4 regions of the Streptomyces sp. NPDC093586 genome follow, and region 1 is predicted to be linked to each of the others. Evidence: riboswitches for the same ligand, from Rfam matches in the RefSeq annotation. Region 1 holds a riboswitch; each other region holds the start of a gene.
The links. A riboswitch is a leader RNA that binds a small molecule or an ion and turns the genes downstream of it on or off. The one in region 1 is predicted to bind cyclic di-AMP.

Region 2: linked by a shared signal. The riboswitch ahead of ACIRFH_RS12815 (transglycosylase family protein) and the one ahead of ACIRFH_RS35985 (peptidoglycan DD-metalloendopeptidase family protein) in region 1 are both predicted to bind cyclic di-AMP.
Region 3: linked by a shared signal. The riboswitch ahead of ACIRFH_RS34275 (M23 family metallopeptidase) and the one ahead of ACIRFH_RS35985 (peptidoglycan DD-metalloendopeptidase family protein) in region 1 are both predicted to bind cyclic di-AMP.
Region 4: linked by a shared signal. The riboswitch ahead of ACIRFH_RS17085 (C40 family peptidase) and the one ahead of ACIRFH_RS35985 (peptidoglycan DD-metalloendopeptidase family protein) in region 1 are both predicted to bind cyclic di-AMP.

The regions. Positions count from the first base shown of each region.
Region 1 covers NZ_JBIWJA010000073.1:5,065-9,266, forward strand. Annotated here, with positions in the region: gene ACIRFH_RS35980 (SGNH/GDSL hydrolase family protein) at 1-534, opposite strand, end outside; gene ACIRFH_RS35985 (peptidoglycan DD-metalloendopeptidase family protein) at 760-1,701, opposite strand; cyclic di-AMP (ydaO/yuaA leader) riboswitch at 1,706-1,864, opposite strand; gene ACIRFH_RS35990 (tyrosine-protein phosphatase) at 2,304-3,101, shown strand; gene ACIRFH_RS35995 (DUF6126 family protein) at 3,129-3,248, opposite strand; gene ACIRFH_RS36000 (helix-turn-helix domain-containing protein) at 3,245-3,892, opposite strand; gene ACIRFH_RS36005 (aspartate aminotransferase family protein) at 3,967-4,202, opposite strand, start outside.
Region 2 covers NZ_JBIWJA010000009.1:142,110-146,311, forward strand. Annotated here, with positions in the region: gene ACIRFH_RS12805 (cytochrome P450) at 1-285, shown strand, start outside; gene ACIRFH_RS12810 (transglycosylase family protein) at 430-1,515, shown strand; cyclic di-AMP (ydaO/yuaA leader) riboswitch at 1,693-1,858, shown strand; gene ACIRFH_RS12815 (transglycosylase family protein) at 1,862-2,617, shown strand; gene eno (phosphopyruvate hydratase) at 2,887-4,176, shown strand.
Region 3 covers NZ_JBIWJA010000057.1:16,679-20,880, forward strand. Annotated here, with positions in the region: gene ACIRFH_RS34265 (PrsW family intramembrane metalloprotease) at 1-206, shown strand, start outside; gene ACIRFH_RS34270 (aldo/keto reductase) at 262-1,206, opposite strand; gene ACIRFH_RS34275 (M23 family metallopeptidase) at 1,284-2,318, opposite strand; cyclic di-AMP (ydaO/yuaA leader) riboswitch at 2,330-2,486, opposite strand; gene ACIRFH_RS34280 (PP2C family protein-serine/threonine phosphatase) at 2,748-3,947, opposite strand; tRNA gene ACIRFH_RS34285 (tRNA-Met) at 4,111-4,184, opposite strand.
Region 4 covers NZ_JBIWJA010000014.1:93,483-97,684, forward strand. Annotated here, with positions in the region: gene ACIRFH_RS17070 (urease subunit alpha) at 1-321, opposite strand, end outside; gene ACIRFH_RS17075 (urease subunit beta) at 314-625, opposite strand; gene ACIRFH_RS17080 (urease subunit gamma) at 644-946, opposite strand; cyclic di-AMP (ydaO/yuaA leader) riboswitch at 1,543-1,763, shown strand; gene ACIRFH_RS17085 (C40 family peptidase) at 1,767-2,240, shown strand; gene ACIRFH_RS17090 (DUF6328 family protein) at 2,301-2,651, shown strand; gene ACIRFH_RS17095 (ATP-binding protein) at 2,772-3,275, opposite strand; gene ACIRFH_RS17100 (helix-turn-helix domain-containing protein) at 3,489-4,202, shown strand, end outside.

The DNA of each region.
Region 1 (4,202 bases):
GCCCTCGGCCGACAGGTGCAGCCGGTCGGCGTCCCAGGCCCTGCGGTCCTGGATGCTGCGCAGCGACCACAGGTCGAGCACCGGGCAGCCGTAACGGTCGGCGATGGCCCGCACGTGTCCGTTGTAGGTGGCGATCTTGCCGCGCAGATGCTTGAGGACGGGCACTCCGCGGGTGTCGAAGCCCGTGGTCACCATGACCGTGCCGGCCGCGGCGGTCAGCGCGGCCACCGCCCGCTCGAACCGTTCGGCCACCTCGTCGGGGTCGGTGCCGGGCCGGATGATGTCGTTGCCGCCGGCGCAGAACGAGACCAGGTCCGGCGCGAGTTCGATCGCCCGGGGGACCTGTTCCGCCACTATCTGGTCGAGCAGCCTGCCGCGTACGGCGAGGTTCGTGTACGTGAAGTCGCCCTCGGGGCGCCGGTCGGCGAGCAGGACGGCGAACCGGTCGGCCCAGCCGACGAACGCTCCGTCGGGGCCGGGGTCGCCGACGCCCTCGGTGAAGCTGTCCCCCACCGCCACGTACGACCCGATCACTGCTCTGCTGTCACTCTTCGAATCGTCTGCCACATCGACCCATGATTCACCTTGGAATGTGACCTACGCGACCGTAGGAAGGGGTTGACGGGCGGTGAGATAAGCCACTCCTAAAGTGTTTGCCAATTCAGGAATAAGCGAAGCCCGGTGGCGGACGCGCCGAAGGCCGGACCCGGGGATCGGGGTCCGGCCTTCGGCGGCGCGGGGTCTGCGCGGAAACCGTCGTCAGACGGAGACGCCGTGCGAGCGCAGGTAGGCGATCGGGTCCACGTCGGAGCCGTAGTTCGGCGTGGTGCGGATCTCGAAGTGCAGGTGCGGTCCGGTCACGTTGCCGGTGGCACCGGAGAGACCGATCTGCTGGCCGGCGGTCACGGACTGGCCGGCGGAGACGGAGATCGAGGACAGGTGGGCGTACTGGGCGTAGTGGCCGTCGGTGAGCTTGATGACGACCTGGTTGCCGTACGCGCCGCCCCAGCCGGCGGAGACGACCGTGCCCGCGCCGACGGCCTTCAGGGAGGTGCCGGTCGGGACGACGAAGTCGGTGCCGGTGTGGTAGCCGCTGGACCACATGCTGCCGGACTGGTGGTACGGGGTACCGACGCCGGCGCCGGCCACGGGGGCGGTGTAGCCGCTGGTGGTGCCGGCGGACCGGGTGTTCGTGTTCGAGGACGTCGGCGCGGCGGGCTTCGACGAGGTGGTCTCCGCGGCGTCCGACGCCTTCTCGGCGGTCCGCGCGGAGGACTTCTCGGCCTCGGCCGGCTTCTCGGCGGTCTTCTGCGAGGGTGACGGGGGCGCGGTGGTGCCGGCCGCGGCCTTCTGGCCGATCGACAGCTTGAGACCCGGGTGGATGAGCGACGGGTCGGAGCCGATGGCCTCGCGGTTGTCCGCGTACAGCTTCTTCCAGCCGCCGTCGACGTGCTGCTCGTCGGCGATCTTCGAGAGATGGTCGCCGCTCTTCACGACGTAGGTGTGCGAGGCCGAGCCCTTGTCGGCCGACTTCTGCGCGCCGGCCGTGACGGACTGTCCGGCGGCGGAGTGCGCGGGGGCGGCCTGGGCGGCGGCACCCATCAGCGGGAGCGCGAGCGCGGCGCCACCGGTTCCGGCTATGGCGATGGTGCGGGTGATGCGCTGGGCCTTGGTGCGGCGGTGCTTACCCTTCGCGGGCATGGCGAATTCCTCTCCGGCGCCTGCGAGGTGAGCTGTCGGGTGCGGACTGGAGATGTCCGGCCGCGTCATGGCGCGGCTTAACCCCGAGCCTGTTCCGGGAACCGGAACAGGCGGTCTTACCTGTGGGTCCCCCGCTCCTGCCGTGTACGGGTGGTGGATGAGTGCGGGCTCCGGTCGGCGGCAGGATTAGGCGTCCGTCCGGATCGGTGGTGAACGTAAGGGACCACGAGGCGCACGGACAAGCGAGAGGCTCCCCGGACCGGTGTTCCGCTTGATCCTTCACGGGAATGAGCGGTCACACTCCGTCGATTCCGTGAGCGTCCCTCTCCGTAAACGGCCTTGAAAAGCGCATGAATTACGTGAGCATGACGGGCAACGCTCGGTCACCTCTATGACGCTGCTCACGAGGGTTGCGCCAGTTACCCTTATTTCCCAGCGAGTTGGTGTGAAGTGGGCAATTGGTGCAGAAGGCCCAGATACTCCATATTCGGCTCTATCGGCTTCCCTGTGGGCGACTCGTTGCCGCAGGCAAGGGATGCCGTATCGTCGGCTGGGCGCCCGACGGCGAGCAGCGCCGACGGGGCGGAGTGGGAGGAGCCCCCGTGACGCAGCAGGTCCCGTCGACCGAACCCGAGCTGGCCGGCGTGCGCAACTTCCGGGACGTGGGCGGACTGCCGACCGTGGACGGGCGGAGCGTGCGCCATGGAGTGCTGTTCCGCAGCGGCCACCTCGCGCACGCCACCGAGGAGGACGCCGCGTTCCTCGCCTCGCTGGGACTGCACACGATCTTCGACTTCCGCAACGCCGCCGACCAGAAGCTCGAGGGTCCGGACGTCGAACTGCCGGGCGTGCGCCATGTGAACCTGCCGCTGAGCGATCCGGCCGACGGTGCCGAGTTCTGGAAGATGGTCCGCGACGGCGACCTCGACCAGCTGCGCGAGATCCTGGCGGACGACCGGGGCGCGAACCGGATGATCGCCTCCTACCGCACGATCATCAAGGAGCGCACGGCGGAGCACTCCCGGGTGCTGCACGCGCTCGCCGAGGACAGCGTCCCCGCACTGATGCACTGCGCGGCCGGCAAGGACCGCGCGGGCCTGTCGATCGCGGTCACCCTGCTCGCCCTGGGTGTGCGGCGCGAAGCCATCCTGGAGGACTACCTGAAGTCGAACGCGACGCACCGCCGCTACAAGGTGCGTCGCAGCAGCACGGCCGCCTCGGCCTACTCCCCCGAGGTCATGGAGCTGCTCAGCCCCCTGTTCGACGCGCGCGCCGAGTACCTGGCCGCGGCCTTCGAGACCGTCGAGGAGACCTGGGGCGGGGTCGACGCCTACCTGGAGAAGGGACTCGGCATCACCCCGCGGACCAGGGAACGGCTGCGCGAGCGGCTGCTGGACTGAGCCGCCCGCCCGCGTTCCCGGGCGGCGCTATCCGGCTCCCACCTCGAAGAGCAGGTAGAGGAAGCCGCCGAAGACGTGCCCGAGGGCGATGTAGATGAGAAGTCGCACCCACAGGGCGCGCGGGAGCTTGTCCTGGATGGCACTCATGGCATCTCTCCGGGGGTGTGGCGGGTCGGTGTGGTGACGGGCCCCAGGCACAGCGCCGTCGTCGGGCTCTGCAGCAGGGTGTGGACGAAGAGCAGCTCGAGCCCGTCGACGTCCTGGGCCGCGATCCGGTGCGGGGTCAGGGAGTCGAAGTGGGCACTGTCGCCCGGGGCGAGCAGGTGCACGGCGTCCCCGAGGCGCAGCCGCAGCCGCCCCCGCAGGACGTAGAGCCACTCCTCGCCGGGGTGTACGCGCACGATGTCGCCCTGCGAGCCGTGCGGCACGCGGACGCGCAGGGCCTGCATCCCGCGGCCGGAACCGCCGGCCTGCCAGTACGTCCAGCCGCCCGCGGCGGTCGGCTCCATGCCCCCGGCCCGCACGACGGCGTCCCGTTCCGCGGCCTTCTCGCCGAGCAGTTCCGAGACGGTCGTACCATAAACACGCGCGAGCGAGAGCAGCATCGGCAACGAGGGCTGGCGCTGCCCGGTCTCCAGGCGGGAGAGGTGGGCGGGCGACAGCCCGGCGGCGCGGGCCGCCGCCTCCAGGGTGAGGGCCGCGCGGCGGCGCAGGGCGCGCAGCTGCGGCGCCACCACGGAGGACACGGCGTCCGGCGGCCCGTCCGACTGATGGTTCGCGGAGGAGGACATACCTCCATTCAGCCCGAGCTTTGCCTGTGGGGCAATTTTTTTGCCTCACAGGCAAAGCGGTGGATGTCCTCCGGTCAGCGGTTCGCCACCGCCTGCCTGACCAGTGTCTTTCCGAAGTCCCACATCAGACCGCCACCGTTGTGGGCGTCCTCCATCACCTCGGTGAAGGCGTCGACGAACCGGTCCGCGTCCGACGCGTCGATGATCAGCGGCGGGATCAGCTTGATCACCTCCAGATGGTCGCCGGACACCTGCGTGAGGATCCGGTGCCGCTGCAGCAACGGCACCACCACCATCTGCGCGAACAGTC
Region 2 (4,202 bases), on a different contig from region 1:
CGGTTCACCGACCCGGACACCCTGGACCTCTCCCGCCGGGACAGCCAGCACCTCGGGTACGGCCACGGCATCCACTACTGCCTCGGCGCGCCGCTCGCCCGGCTGGAGGGGCAGACCGCGCTCGCCACGCTCCTCACCCGTCTCCCGGACCTGGCCCTCGCCGCGGATCCGGCCGAACTGCGCTGGCGCGGCGGGCTCATCATGCGGGGGCTGCGCACCCTCCCGGTGACGTTCACGCCGGTGCCCCCGCCGCCCGGGAACGATCCGTCGCCGATGCAAACGTGACACGCGCTCAGTTCTGTGATCTTCACGTGATCTGTGCGGCATGAACTTGTGACAAGCGATCATCTCCCTATACGTTCACGGATCAGCGTGGCTGCCGAGCACCACTCGCCGCGCCGTCCTCGCTGTCTCGTGAAAGGTCGTCGCATGCTCTCCGGGAACGGTCGTCACCGTCGCCCCCGTCAGGCTCCCGCCCTGGTCGTCGCCGCAGGAGTGACCGGCTCCGCCATCGCGATCCCGCTCCTGGGGGCCACCGGCGCCCACGCGGCCGACGGGACGAACTGGGACCGGGTCGCCGAGTGCGAGACGGGCGGCGCCTGGAGCCAGAACGGCGGCAACGGGTACTACGGCGGCCTGCAGCTGTCCCAGGACGTCTGGGAGCGGTACGGCGGTCTGGGGTACGCGCCGAGCGCCGACCAGGCGAGCCGCTCGCAGCAGATAGCCGTCGCCGAGAAGGTGCTCGCGGACCAGGGCATCGCCGCCTGGCCGACCTGCGGGCTGCTCGCGGGGCTGGGCAGCGGCTCGGGGACCACGTCCGGCGGCACCGGGGCGTCGGGTGACGGGGCGTCGACGGGGAAGAGCGGACCGGGGGCGCCGGGGGCGCCGGGAGCGTCGGGTGCGTCCGAGTCGTCCGGCTTGACCGATTCCACCGAGTCCGGGCCTGAATCGTCCCCTTCGGCGACCCCCTCCCCGTCCCGGTCCGCGTCCCAGGTGCCGTCGCCGTCCGGCTCGGCCACGCCTGACGCCACGTCCGATGGCACGTCGGGCAGTTCCGGCGAAACGGCCAAGTCCGACACGTCCTCCCCGTCCGGTGCTCCGGCCGGCGACGACACGCGGGGGTCCGGCCGCGCGGACGGCGCCGCGCCCAGCGGTGACGAGACGGGCAAGTCGGGGCAGGATGGCGCCATTTCGGGACTCGTCGGCACCGAGGACCCCGCGACCGGCCGGCATCGCGGCGGCAGCGCCGAAGAGGGTGGGGTGGACGGCCGTACGGCCGAGTCGTCGGGGCGTCACGCCTCGCGCGACGGCGACGGCACCCGCGACCTCACGGACGGCTCGTACACCGTCCGTTCGGGCGACAGTCTCTGGGGCATCGCCGACTCCCTTGACCTCGCCGGGGGATGGCCGTCCCTCTACGCCGACAACAAGGACGTCGTCGGTGCCGACCCGGACCACATCCTGCCCGGTCAGACGCTCACCGTCACGGGCGAATCGGGCGAGAACCAGGGCTAGTTCGCGTCACGGTTAGAGGCTGTATGTCCGTTTTGGATCACGTGAGAGATAGGTCTCAGAAGCCGTGATCGTCTTTGAAAATCCGCGGAGCGCGTGTCTACGGTCGTGACCGCTCGCCACCGCGGGCCCCGACCGTCGCAACGCCGAATCCTGCCAGCGGCGGTACGGGAACAGTCGTCGCCTCGAGCGCCGCAGGCAGGAGCGGGGGACCCAGGTAGGTGCCGCACCGGGCAGTCGATCCGGAGCGGCTAGGGGTGAAGCCGAGTTCCGTGAGGGACCCGGCCGGGCAACTCAACCGGCCCGAACCCGACAGCTCACCTCGCAGGCGTCGGTGAGGGGATCAACCATGCTGTTTTCCGGCAAGGGCAAGCATCGTCGTCCGTCCAAGGCCACCCGTGTCATCGCCGTCGCCGGCGTCACCGGTGCCGCCGTCGCCGCCCCGCTGATGGCGGCCGGCAACGCCTCCGCCGCCACCGCGTCCGAGTGGGACGCCGTCGCCCAGTGCGAGTCCGGCGGCAACTGGGCCATCAACACCGGCAACGGTTACTACGGCGGTCTGCAGTTCTCGGCCTCCACCTGGGCCGCCTACGGCGGTACGCAGTACGCCCCGACCGCCGACCGGGCGAGCAAGTCGCAGCAGATCGCGGTCGCCGAGAAGGTGCTCGCGAGCCAGGGCAAGGGTGCCTGGCCGGTCTGCGGCACCGGCCTGTCGGGCGCCGCGTACACCGGCGGTTCCGCCGAGAGCCAGTCCTCCGGCTCCGCGCAGTCCTCCGGCGGCTCCCAGAGCTCGCAGAGCCGGTCCACCGGCTCCACGGCCGAGCGCTCCTCCGAGCAGAGGGCCTCCCGCTCCTCCGAGCGCCCGGCCGCCGAGAAGCAGGCCGAGAAGAAGACCGTCACCCCGAAGAAGACCGTCACCACCCCGACCGGCGAGAAGGTCGAGAAGGGTGACGGCGAGTACAAGGTCGTCGAGGGCGACACGCTCAGCTCGATCGCCACGGAGCAGCACGTCAAGGGTGGCTGGGCGAAGCTGTTCGAGCTGAACGACGACATCGTCGACGACGCCGACCTGATCTACCCGGGCCAGCAGCTGCACCTCAAGTAGGCGACGGCCCGCCCTCAACTCCCGTCCTGGTGCGTGTTCCCCCGTACGCACCAGGGCGGGTTTTTCACGCCCCGGGTGCCGGGGAGGCTTCCCGGGTTTCCGCGAACGGTCTTTGTTCCGTTCGGAAACAATTTACTCTCGGTTCTGTCCAACGGGTGGGTGACCGGCTGGCCGATCGCCCGGAGCCGGTTAGGCTCGTCCCGCAGAGCCGCTGCGGTCCTCGCGGACCCGCGTCACACCGAAGCGTCACATTGAAGAAGGAGATGCTCGTGCCGTCCATCGACGTCGTCGTAGCCCGGGAAATCCTGGACTCCCGAGGCAACCCCACGGTCGAGGTCGAGGTCGGCCTCGACGACGGCAGCACGGGGCGTGCCGCCGTTCCGTCCGGTGCCTCCACCGGTGCCTTCGAGGCCATCGAGCTCCGTGACGGCGACCCCAACCGCTACCAGGGCAAGGGTGTCGAGAAGGCCGTCCTCGCCGTCATCGAGCAGATCGGCCCCGAGCTGGTCGGCTACGACGCCACCGAGCAGCGTCTGATCGACCAGGCCATGTTCGACCTGGACGCCACCGACAACAAGGGCTCGCTGGGCGCCAACGCCATCCTCGGCGTCTCCCTCGCCGTCGCCCACGCCGCCTCCGAGGCCAGCGACCTGCCGCTGTTCCGCTACCTGGGCGGCCCGAACGCGCACCTGCTGCCGGTGCCGATGATGAACATCCTGAACGGCGGCTCGCACGCCGACTCCAACGTGGACATCCAGGAGTTCATGATCGCCCCGATCGGCGCGGAGTCCTTCTCCGAGGCGCTGCGCTGGGGCACCGAGGTCTACCACACCCTCAAGAAGGTGCTGAAGGGCAAGGGCCTGGCCACCGGTCTCGGCGACGAGGGCGGCTTCGCCCCGAACCTCGGCTCCAACCGCGAGGCCCTCGACCTCATCCTCGAGGCCATCAAGGAGGCCGGCTACACCCCGGGCGAGCAGATCGCGCTGGCCCTCGACGTCGCCGCGTCCGAGTTCTACAAGGACGGCTCCTACACCTTCGAGGGCAAGGAGCGCTCGGCCGCCGAGATGACCGAGTACTACGCCGAGCTGGTCGAGGCGTACCCGCTGGTCTCCATCGAGGACCCGCTGTTCGAGGACGACTGGGAGGGCTGGAAGACCATCACCGACAAGCTCGGTGACAAGGTCCAGCTCGTCGGCGACGACCTGTTCGTCACCAACCCGGAGCGCCTGGCCCGCGGTATCGAGGAGGGCGCGGCCAACGCCCTGCTGGTCAAGGTCAACCAGATCGGTTCGCTGACCGAGACCCTGGACGCCGTGGAGCTGGCCCAGCGCAACGGCTTCAAGTGCATGATGTCCCACCGCTCGGGCGAGACCGAGGACGTCACCATCGCCGACCTGGCCGTCGCCACCAACTGCGGCCAGATCAAGACCGGTGCCCCGGCCCGCTCCGAGCGCGTCGCCAAGTACAACCAGCTGCTGCGCATCGAGGAGATCCTCGACGACGCCGCGGTGTACGCCGGCCGCAGCGCCTTCCCGCGGTTCCGCTCCGCGGACCAGTAGGCACAGCGCTCCGCGGACCAGTAGGC
Region 3 (4,202 bases), on a different contig from region 1:
GGCGCCGGCGGGAGGCGGCGCGGCCGGCGCTGGACTACGCGGCCCGGGCCACGGCGCCGCCCCTCCCGGTGGCCGTACCGCCCTGGCCGGCGTACGGGCCGCACGCGGCACCGGCACCCGCCCGGTACACCGCACCGGCCCCGTACGCCATGCCCGTCCACACCTCCTACACCGCGTACCCGGCCCAGAACCCGTACCGGTCGTAGCGGCGGCGGGGAAGCGGCCCCTCGGGTGGACAACCGGGCGGACGACGCGGACGGCTCAGGCGGACGCCTCCGTCAGCCTCCGCACCTCCGCCTCCGTCAGCTCCAGGTCGGCCACCCCGAGCAGCGCCGGCAGCTGCTCGACCGTCCGCGCGGACGCGATCGGCGCGGCCACCGTCGGCTGGGCCGCCAGCCAGGCCAGGGCCACCGTGGCGACCGGCGCGTCGTGGGCCTCGGCGATCTCGTCCAGGGCGGTGAGCACCCGCCGTCCGCGCTCGCTCTCCAGGTGCTTCGCGGCACCGCCCGCCCGCGGGCTGTCGACGGTCGCCCCGGGCCGGTACTTGCCCGTGAGGAAGCCGGACGCGAGGGCGTAGTAGGGAACGGCGGCCAGACCGGCCCGCTCGGCGAGGTCCCGCAGCTCACCCTCGTACGTGTCGCGCGAGACCAGGTTGTAGTGGGGTTGCAGGGCCACGTACCGGGCGAGGCCCTCGCGGTCGGAGAAGTCCAGGGACGCCGAGAGCCGCTCGGCCGTGATGTTGGAGGCGGCGATGTACCGGACCTTGCCCGCGCGCACCAGGTCGTCGAGCGCGCCGATGATCTCCTCGACCGGCACCTCGGGCTTGTCGTAGTGGGTGTAGTAGAGGTCGATGCGGTCCGTGCCCAGGCGCCGCAGGGAGGCGTCGGCGGCGGCCTTGATGTTGGCGGCGGACAGGCCGGGGTACTCGGGGTGCTGGCTGACCTTGGTGGCGATCACGACGTCGTCGCGGTTGCCGCGCGCCGCGAGCCACTTGCCGATGAGGGTCTCGGACTCGCCGCCGCTGTTGCCCTCGGCCCACGCGGAGTAGACGTCGGCGGTGTCGACGAAGTTGCCGCCGGCGGCGGTGTAGGCGTCGAGGACGGCGAAGGAGGTGTCCTGGTCGGCGGTCCAGCCGAAGACGTTGCCGCCGAGGGCGAGCGGGAAGACCTCGAGGCCGGAGGAGCCGAGCTTGCGCAGAGAAGTCATGTCCTGTGACAACAAGCGCCCCGGAACTGGTCATTCCGGGGCGACGCACAATTCGCGCGAACCGGCGGCCCCTGTCCTCAGGGGGTGAGGCCCTTGCCCTGCAGCCACGCCGCCGGGTCGACCCCGCCCCCGGCACCGCCGACGTGGACCTCGAAGTGGAGGTGCGGTCCGGTGACGTTGCCGGTGGCGCCGACGCGGCCGATGACGTCACCGGTGCTGACCTTCTGGCCGACGCTGACGTTGATCGACGACTGGTGGCAGAACCACAGCTCGGTGCCGTCGTCCAGGGTCAGGATCGTGCGGTAGCCGTAGGAGCCGGCCCAGCCCGCCTCGGTGATCGTGCCGGTGTGGACGGCCTTGACGAGGGTGCCCGTGGGAGCGGCGAAGTCGAGGCCGGTGTGGTGGCCGGAGGACCACATGGAACCGGCCTGGCCGAAGGTGGAGGTGATCGTGTACGAGGAGGTCGGCAGCGTGAACTGCTTGGCCAGCTCGGCGAGCCGCTCGGCCTCGGCCTTCTTCGCGGCCTCCTCCTCCGCCTTCTTCTTGGCGGCGGCGGCCTTGGCCTCGGCCTCCTTCGCCGCCTTCGCGGCGGCTTCGGCGGCTTCCTTCTCGGCCTCGGCGGCGGCCTCGGCGGCGGCCTTGGTCTCGACCTGGACCTGCTGCTGCTCGGCCTGCTGCATGATGCGCGCCCGCAGGGCCTCACCGGCGTCGGTGGTGCCCTCGGCGGTGTCGGTGGTGGTCGCGCCGATGCCGCTGAGCGGGGTGGCGGAGCCCTGGGGTTCCGGTTCCGCCTCGTCGGAGATCAGCGAGCCGACGTTCGGCAGGTCGGGCATCGAGATCGGCACCGGCGGCTTGCCGGTCTGGGCGCTGGCCATGCCGCCCGCTCCGACGGCCGCGATGACGCCGACGCCGAGGACGGTGGAGCTGCGGGCGAGTCCGCCGCGCTGCTTGGCGACGCGGTGCCGGCCGCGTACGGGACGGATGGACTCCGCGGTGGGGTTCCACTCCTCCCAGGGGCCCGCTTCGGCGCGGTGGCCGTCGGGGCCGAAGGGGTCGGTGTCGTGCGTGATCGGCACGAACGGGGCCTCGGGGGCAGGCCGGTTGGACGCCACGTGGGCGTACTCCTTTCCTTCCTTCCGCCTACCGGGTTAGCTGACGGGTTCGGAGCAGGAAGGTCTCCTACGCGCGTATACCTGCCGTGCCTCCACGGCGGCATACGCCCGATTCACCCCAAGGTGGTGGTTCCCCGGTTCCCTCACGGGATTCGGCGCGTGCGCACGGAGCCGCCTTCTGTGACGGCTGGGACGACCGCGCTGCGTTATCGAACGTTAATAGACGCGAGGTGCTGATTCCAAGCCGCCCCGATTGATCATTAAGAATTTCGGACGGGACGTACCCCTCATGAGGGGCGAAAGCGGGGCGACTTGACCGCCCCTCAGGCAACCGTTCTCCACCACCCGTTTCTGACGTTGTGTCAGTTGTTATGCGGAGGGCGGTCGCGTCGTCACCACCCGTGTCACCGGTCAGGGCCGCCGCACCGCTCAGCGCCGGCGTACGGCGAGCAGCGCCATGTCGTCCGTCATGCCGCCCCCGGAGTGCCGGCGCACCTCGTCGGCGAGGGCGTCGAGCAGTTCGGCCGGGCGCCGGAAGGCGCGGCCGGCCAGCCGCGCCGCGGGATCGTAGAACCGGCCGTGGGCGTCGCGTGCCTCGGACAGCCCGTCGGTGTACAGCAGCAGCGTGGCACCGCCGGAGAAGCCGGCCTCCTCCGCCCGGTCGGGCCACACGCCCAGCTCCCCCATCCCGAGCGGCAGCGCGAACTCCCTGGCCTGTACCGGACGCACGGTGCCGTCGGCGTGCAGCAGCAGGGGCGGCGGGTGGCCGCGGTTGACGATGCGGACGATCCCGGCGCCGTGCGGGAGTTCGGCGAGGACGGCGGTGGTGAACCCCTCGAAGGCGTCCAGCCCGTCGCGCCGGGTGCCCTCGCGCGCCAGCGCCCGCTCCAGCCGCTGCGCGACCGCCTCCAGCGTCGCCTCCTGCTCGGCGGCCTCACGGAAGGCGCCGATCACCACGGCGACGGCGGCCACCGCGCCCATGCCCTTGCCACGCACGTCACCGACGATGATCCGCACGCCGTGGGCGCTGTCCTGCACCGCGTACAGGTCACCGCCGATGAAGGCGTCGGCCTGCGCCGCCTCGTAGCGGGCGGCGATCTCGAAGCCGCCGATCCGCTCGGCGGGCTCGGGCAGGACGGCCCGCTGGGCGGCCTCGGCGATCTCGCGGGCGGAGGCGAGGCGCGCGTCGGTGCGGCGGACGAAGGCGTTCACGAAGACGGCGAGGGCGGCGACCGTCGCGATGGTGATCAGTTCGGTGAGCGAGTCCACGTAGTGGGCGACGCCCTTGCTCAGTTGGAGCCCGATGACGGTGGCGACCACGGCGAGACCGGTGAGCACCGTGCCGCGCCGCGAGTAGACGGGCGCCGCGACCAGGGGCGCGGCCGTGTACAGGGGTCCGGCGGTGAAGTACCGGGGAGTGAAGACGTCGTACAGGATGGCCACGACGATCAGCAGGACGGGGAGCAGGCGCACGAAGGGCCGGCCGTACGGGGTCCGCCGCAGCTCCCGCCCGGCGGACGGGACGGGCACCGGGTCGGTGCCGAGGCCGGGGTCGGGCACGGGGTCACCGGGCAGCCGGCCACCGGCCCTGGCATACGGTGCCTCGTCGTCCACGTCACCTGGCCGCACCACTCGTCTCCCGCCGCCCCTGTACGTCCACGCCGCTTGCCGTCCCGCTCTCCAGGTTTCCCGGAGGACGGACGGGGGGCGAGCCGTGGAGGCCGGTCGGGTGACGGACGCGCGGACGCACCGAAGGCCGGAATCCTTGAGGATTCCGGCCTTCGGCCTTGAGTAGCGGGGACAGGATTTGAACCTGCGACCTCTGGGTTATGAGCCCAGCGAGCTACCGAGCTGCTCCACCCCGCGTCGTTGTGTCTCCAGTGT
Region 4 (4,202 bases), on a different contig from region 1:
CGGGTTGCCGGACTTGCCGATGCCGGTGATGCGGCCGTCGCGGATGCCGATGTCGGCCTTGACGACGCCCCAGTGATCGATGATCACGGCACCGGTGATCACGGTGTCGGGGGCGCCCTCGGCGCGGGTGGCGCGCGACTGGCCCATGGACTCGCGCAGCACCTTGCCGCCGCCGAAGACCGCCTCGTCGCCGGAGCGGCCGGGACCGCCCGAGCGGTCCTCCTCGATCTCGACGAAGAGGTCGGTGTCGGCCAGACGGATGCGGTCGCCGGTGGTCGGGCCGAACAGGTCGGCGTAGGCGGCGCGGGAGAGTTCAGGCATCGAGGGCACCTCCGGTCGCGCCACGCAGTCCCACGACGACGCGGGCGCCCGCGAGGGGGATCAGCTCCACGTCGGCCGGGATGCCGGGCTCGAACCGGACGGCGGTGCCGGCGGCGATGTTCAGCCGCCTGCCGTGCGCCGCGGCGCGGTCGAAGTCGAGACCGGGGTTGGCCTCGGCGAAGTGGTAGTGGGAGCCGACCTGGACGGGCCGGTCGGCGGTGTTGAGCACGGTCAGGCGGATGCCCGCGCGGCCCTCGTTGAAGGCGACGGGCTCGTCGGCGAAGACGATCTCTCCGGGAATCATGGTTGTCGTTCGTTCCCGTCAGACGATCGGTTCGTGGACGGTGACGAGCTTGGTGCCGTCGGGGAAGGTGGCCTCGACCTGCACGTCGTGGATCATCTCGGGGACGCCCTCCATGACCTCGTGACGCTGGATCAGCTTGCGGCCGGACGCCATGAGCTCGCCGACCGTACGGCCGTCGCGGGCGCCTTCGAGGATGTGCGAGGTGATCAGCGCGACGACCTCGGGGTGGTTGAGCTTCACGCCTCGTGCGCGACGCTTCTCGGCCACGTCCGCGGCCACGTGTATGAGCAGTCTCTCCTGCTCGTGCGGGGTCAGTTGCACGTACCACCTCACAGGACATCACGCCGGGTCCGGACGATCCGGCTGCCGCGTCCGCCGCGGCGGCTCTAGATGTAACACACACATAGGGGCCTGAACGCCCCGTCGGATTTCAAGAAACCGCAGGTGGATCGGGGTGCAGAGTACGGCTGGAGTGTTTCTGTCACGTCACACGGTTTTGACTGACTGATGACCGGCTTGACCGGCCGATTACCGGTGTCGGCCGATGGACTTCCGCGCGCACGCACACCACCGGACATCGCGGCCCCTCCGGGCAGCCGAGAGCCGCGCCCGGCACACCCATCGCCACCCCCGGGTCAAAACCGGCCAAATGACGTACCCCCTTTCGGCGTAGGAACACCACCGGTTTCCGGCCCTGCGAGCTTGCGCGTTCCGCGCACCCGGATGGCGGAATATGTCATTCCGCCGCTGGTCCCGGGCTCGCCACGACAGTCGACGGAGAATCGAACGCCGACATGTCCACCCGAACGGCCGAGGGGTGAGTAACCACACAACAACCCGGTTCCGTTGGGATTTTCCGACTTTGATGAGACAAGATCCGTGACTGACGACAAGCCCCCGCCGCAGCGGCGGGGCGGTCCGGGCGGACGCCGAGTCCTGCCGCCGCCCGGACGACCGGTCGACAGGAGTGGATCGGCAGGAGTGGAGGACCCGAGCACGACGGGTCGCCGGAACGGACGTCTTCGCGAGAGACGCCGGGCCGAGCAGCCCTTGGGGTGAAGCCGCACTCGTGCGGCCGGGCAACTTCGCCAGCCCGAATCCGACAGGTCATCCTTCACAGGCGGCTGACGAAGGGTTGCGCATGACTGCGCTCAATCGTGTCCCGTCACTGATGGCCCGTGCCGGTACGGCTTCGGCCCTCACCATCGCCGCCGTGGGCGGCTCCCTCGTGGTCCCCGGTGCCGCCGGTGAGGCCGCGGCGGCGACCCATGCGACGAAGGCTCTCAAGATCGCGGCTTCCAAGAGGGGCGCGCCCTACGCATGGGGCGCCACCGGACCGTACCGGTTCGACTGCTCCGGGCTGACGCTGTACTCGTTCAAGAAGGCCGGCAAGAAGCTGCCGCGGACCGCCGCGCAGCAGTACAACAAGACCCGGCACATCTCCGCCAAGAGCCGTCGGGCCGGAGACCTCGTGTTCTTCCACTCGGGCCGGAGTGTGTACCACGTCGGCATCTACGCCGGGAAGGGCAAGATCTGGCACGCCCCGAAGACCGGGGACGTGGTGCGGCTGCAGAAGATCTGGACGAGCAACGTCTGGTACGGCCGGGTGAAGTGACCCGGCCGGGGCGGTGACGGCGTCCTGTCGCGCCGTCACCGTCCCGGACGTGTGCTCGCGGTGCGTGACACGGTTCCCGGCGGTCACCCGTCGCGGCGGTGGCCGGCCACCGCCGCGGCACCGCACGCGACGCGGACGCCGCTGGAGCGCGCCGTCCGCGTCACCACGCTGCCGTTCGTGGTGTCCGCCGCGACGCTGTTCACGGCCCCTGCCGCGCTGCACCGTTCGCTCTTCCAGCGGGGCGCCGGGGAACGCATCGTGCGGGTGTCCTCGCGACTCGCCACGGCCGGCACGGAGGTGCCGGGGCTCGCGTTCACCGGCTCGGTGCCGCCGGTGCGCCGACCCTGCTGGCCCGCCCCGGCCCGTGGTCGCTGCTCCCCGCCTGGCCCGGCGGACCCACGTGAGCGGTGAACGCCGCGCCGCCGAACGGCGCTCGGTGGCGGAACCGGCCGCCGGGGCCCGGGAGAGGGCGGCGCGGGGCCGCACGGCCCGGCGCACGCCGTCCGCCGCGCGCCGGGTGCCGTCCACGCCTCACCGCTGAGGCTTCCGGTGCCCCACGGCCTCGCTCCGGGGACGCTCCACGACCGTGACCGGCTCGGCGGGCGCCGACGGGCCCGGTACCGTCCAGGGCAGTTCGATGGAGACGGTCTTGCCTCCCTCGCGCGTGGGCCGCACCCTCAGCCTGCCGCCGCACTCCGCCGTCAGCCAGCGGATGATCACCATGCCCCGGCCGTTGTCCTGCTGCACGGCGGCGGGCAGGCGCTTGGGGAAGCGCGGGTGGCTGTCCGTGACGCCGATGCACAGCCGTTCGTCACAGTCGAGCACGAGGTCCACCGTGAAGGTCGGCGACTGCCCGAGCGTGTGCTGGACCGCGTTGGTGGCCAGCTCGGAGACGATGAGCCGGACGGTCTCGGACACCTCCGCGTCCGCGGGCAGACCCCACTCCGCCAGGGTGCCCACCGCATAGGTGCGCGCGACGGCCACCGAGGCGGGTTCGCTCGGCAGAGTGACGGATGCTTCCAGATGGTCTGCCATGGCGACGTCGTCCCTTTCCCGCGGGACCGCAGTCAGACACGGAGCGGATGGTTCGAGTACGGTCCCGGACTGGTGCTTCGCCGCCAGAGTGCCATCACCACCTGGTGAAGAGCGGCGATCCACCAAGATATGCATATATCTGTCGCTCGAAGCGGTGAACTCTGCGACGGCAGACCGTATGCGCGCGCCTCGATGGGAGTAAAGGAGTGGCCCATGCAGCACGGTCCGGTGGTACGTCGCCGAAAGCTGGGCGCGGAGCTGCGCGCCCTGCGCACGTCGGCGGGGATCACCAGCGGTGAGGCGGCCCGGCTGGTGGGCTGGCACCAGTCGAAGGTCAGCCGGATCGAGACCGGGACGAGCGGGGCGAAACCGGCCGACGTGCGGTTACTGCTGGACGCCTACGGCGTGGACGACCGGGAGCTGCGGGAACTGCTGGTGGTACTGGCGGGCTCCGACGACGCGAGCGGCCGGCACCACTGGTGGCACGCCTATCGCGGGGTACTGCCGCCGACGTACCGGGACTTCATCAGCCTGGAATCGCAGGCGAGCGCGATGCGTACCCTGGAGACCACCGTCGTGCCCGGGCTGCTGCAGACCCCGGAGTACGCCCGCGCGGTCACGCGGGCAGCGGTGGACGGGCTGTCGGAGGAGCGGCTGGACACGCTGGTGGAGGTCCGGCTGGCCCGGCAGGACGTGCTGCGGGCCGATCCGCCGCTCAGGCTGAACGCGGTCCTCGACGAAGCGGTGCTGCGCCGCCAGGTGGGCGGGCCTGGGGTGATGGCCCGGCAGCTGACCCGGCTGGTGGAGGCCGCGCGACTGCCCCATGTCCGGCTCCAGGTGCTCCCCTTCACCGCCGGAGCCCACATCGGCGTCACCGGTCCTTTCGTTATTTTCTCCTTTCCGAGCACTTCTGATCTCGACGTGGTG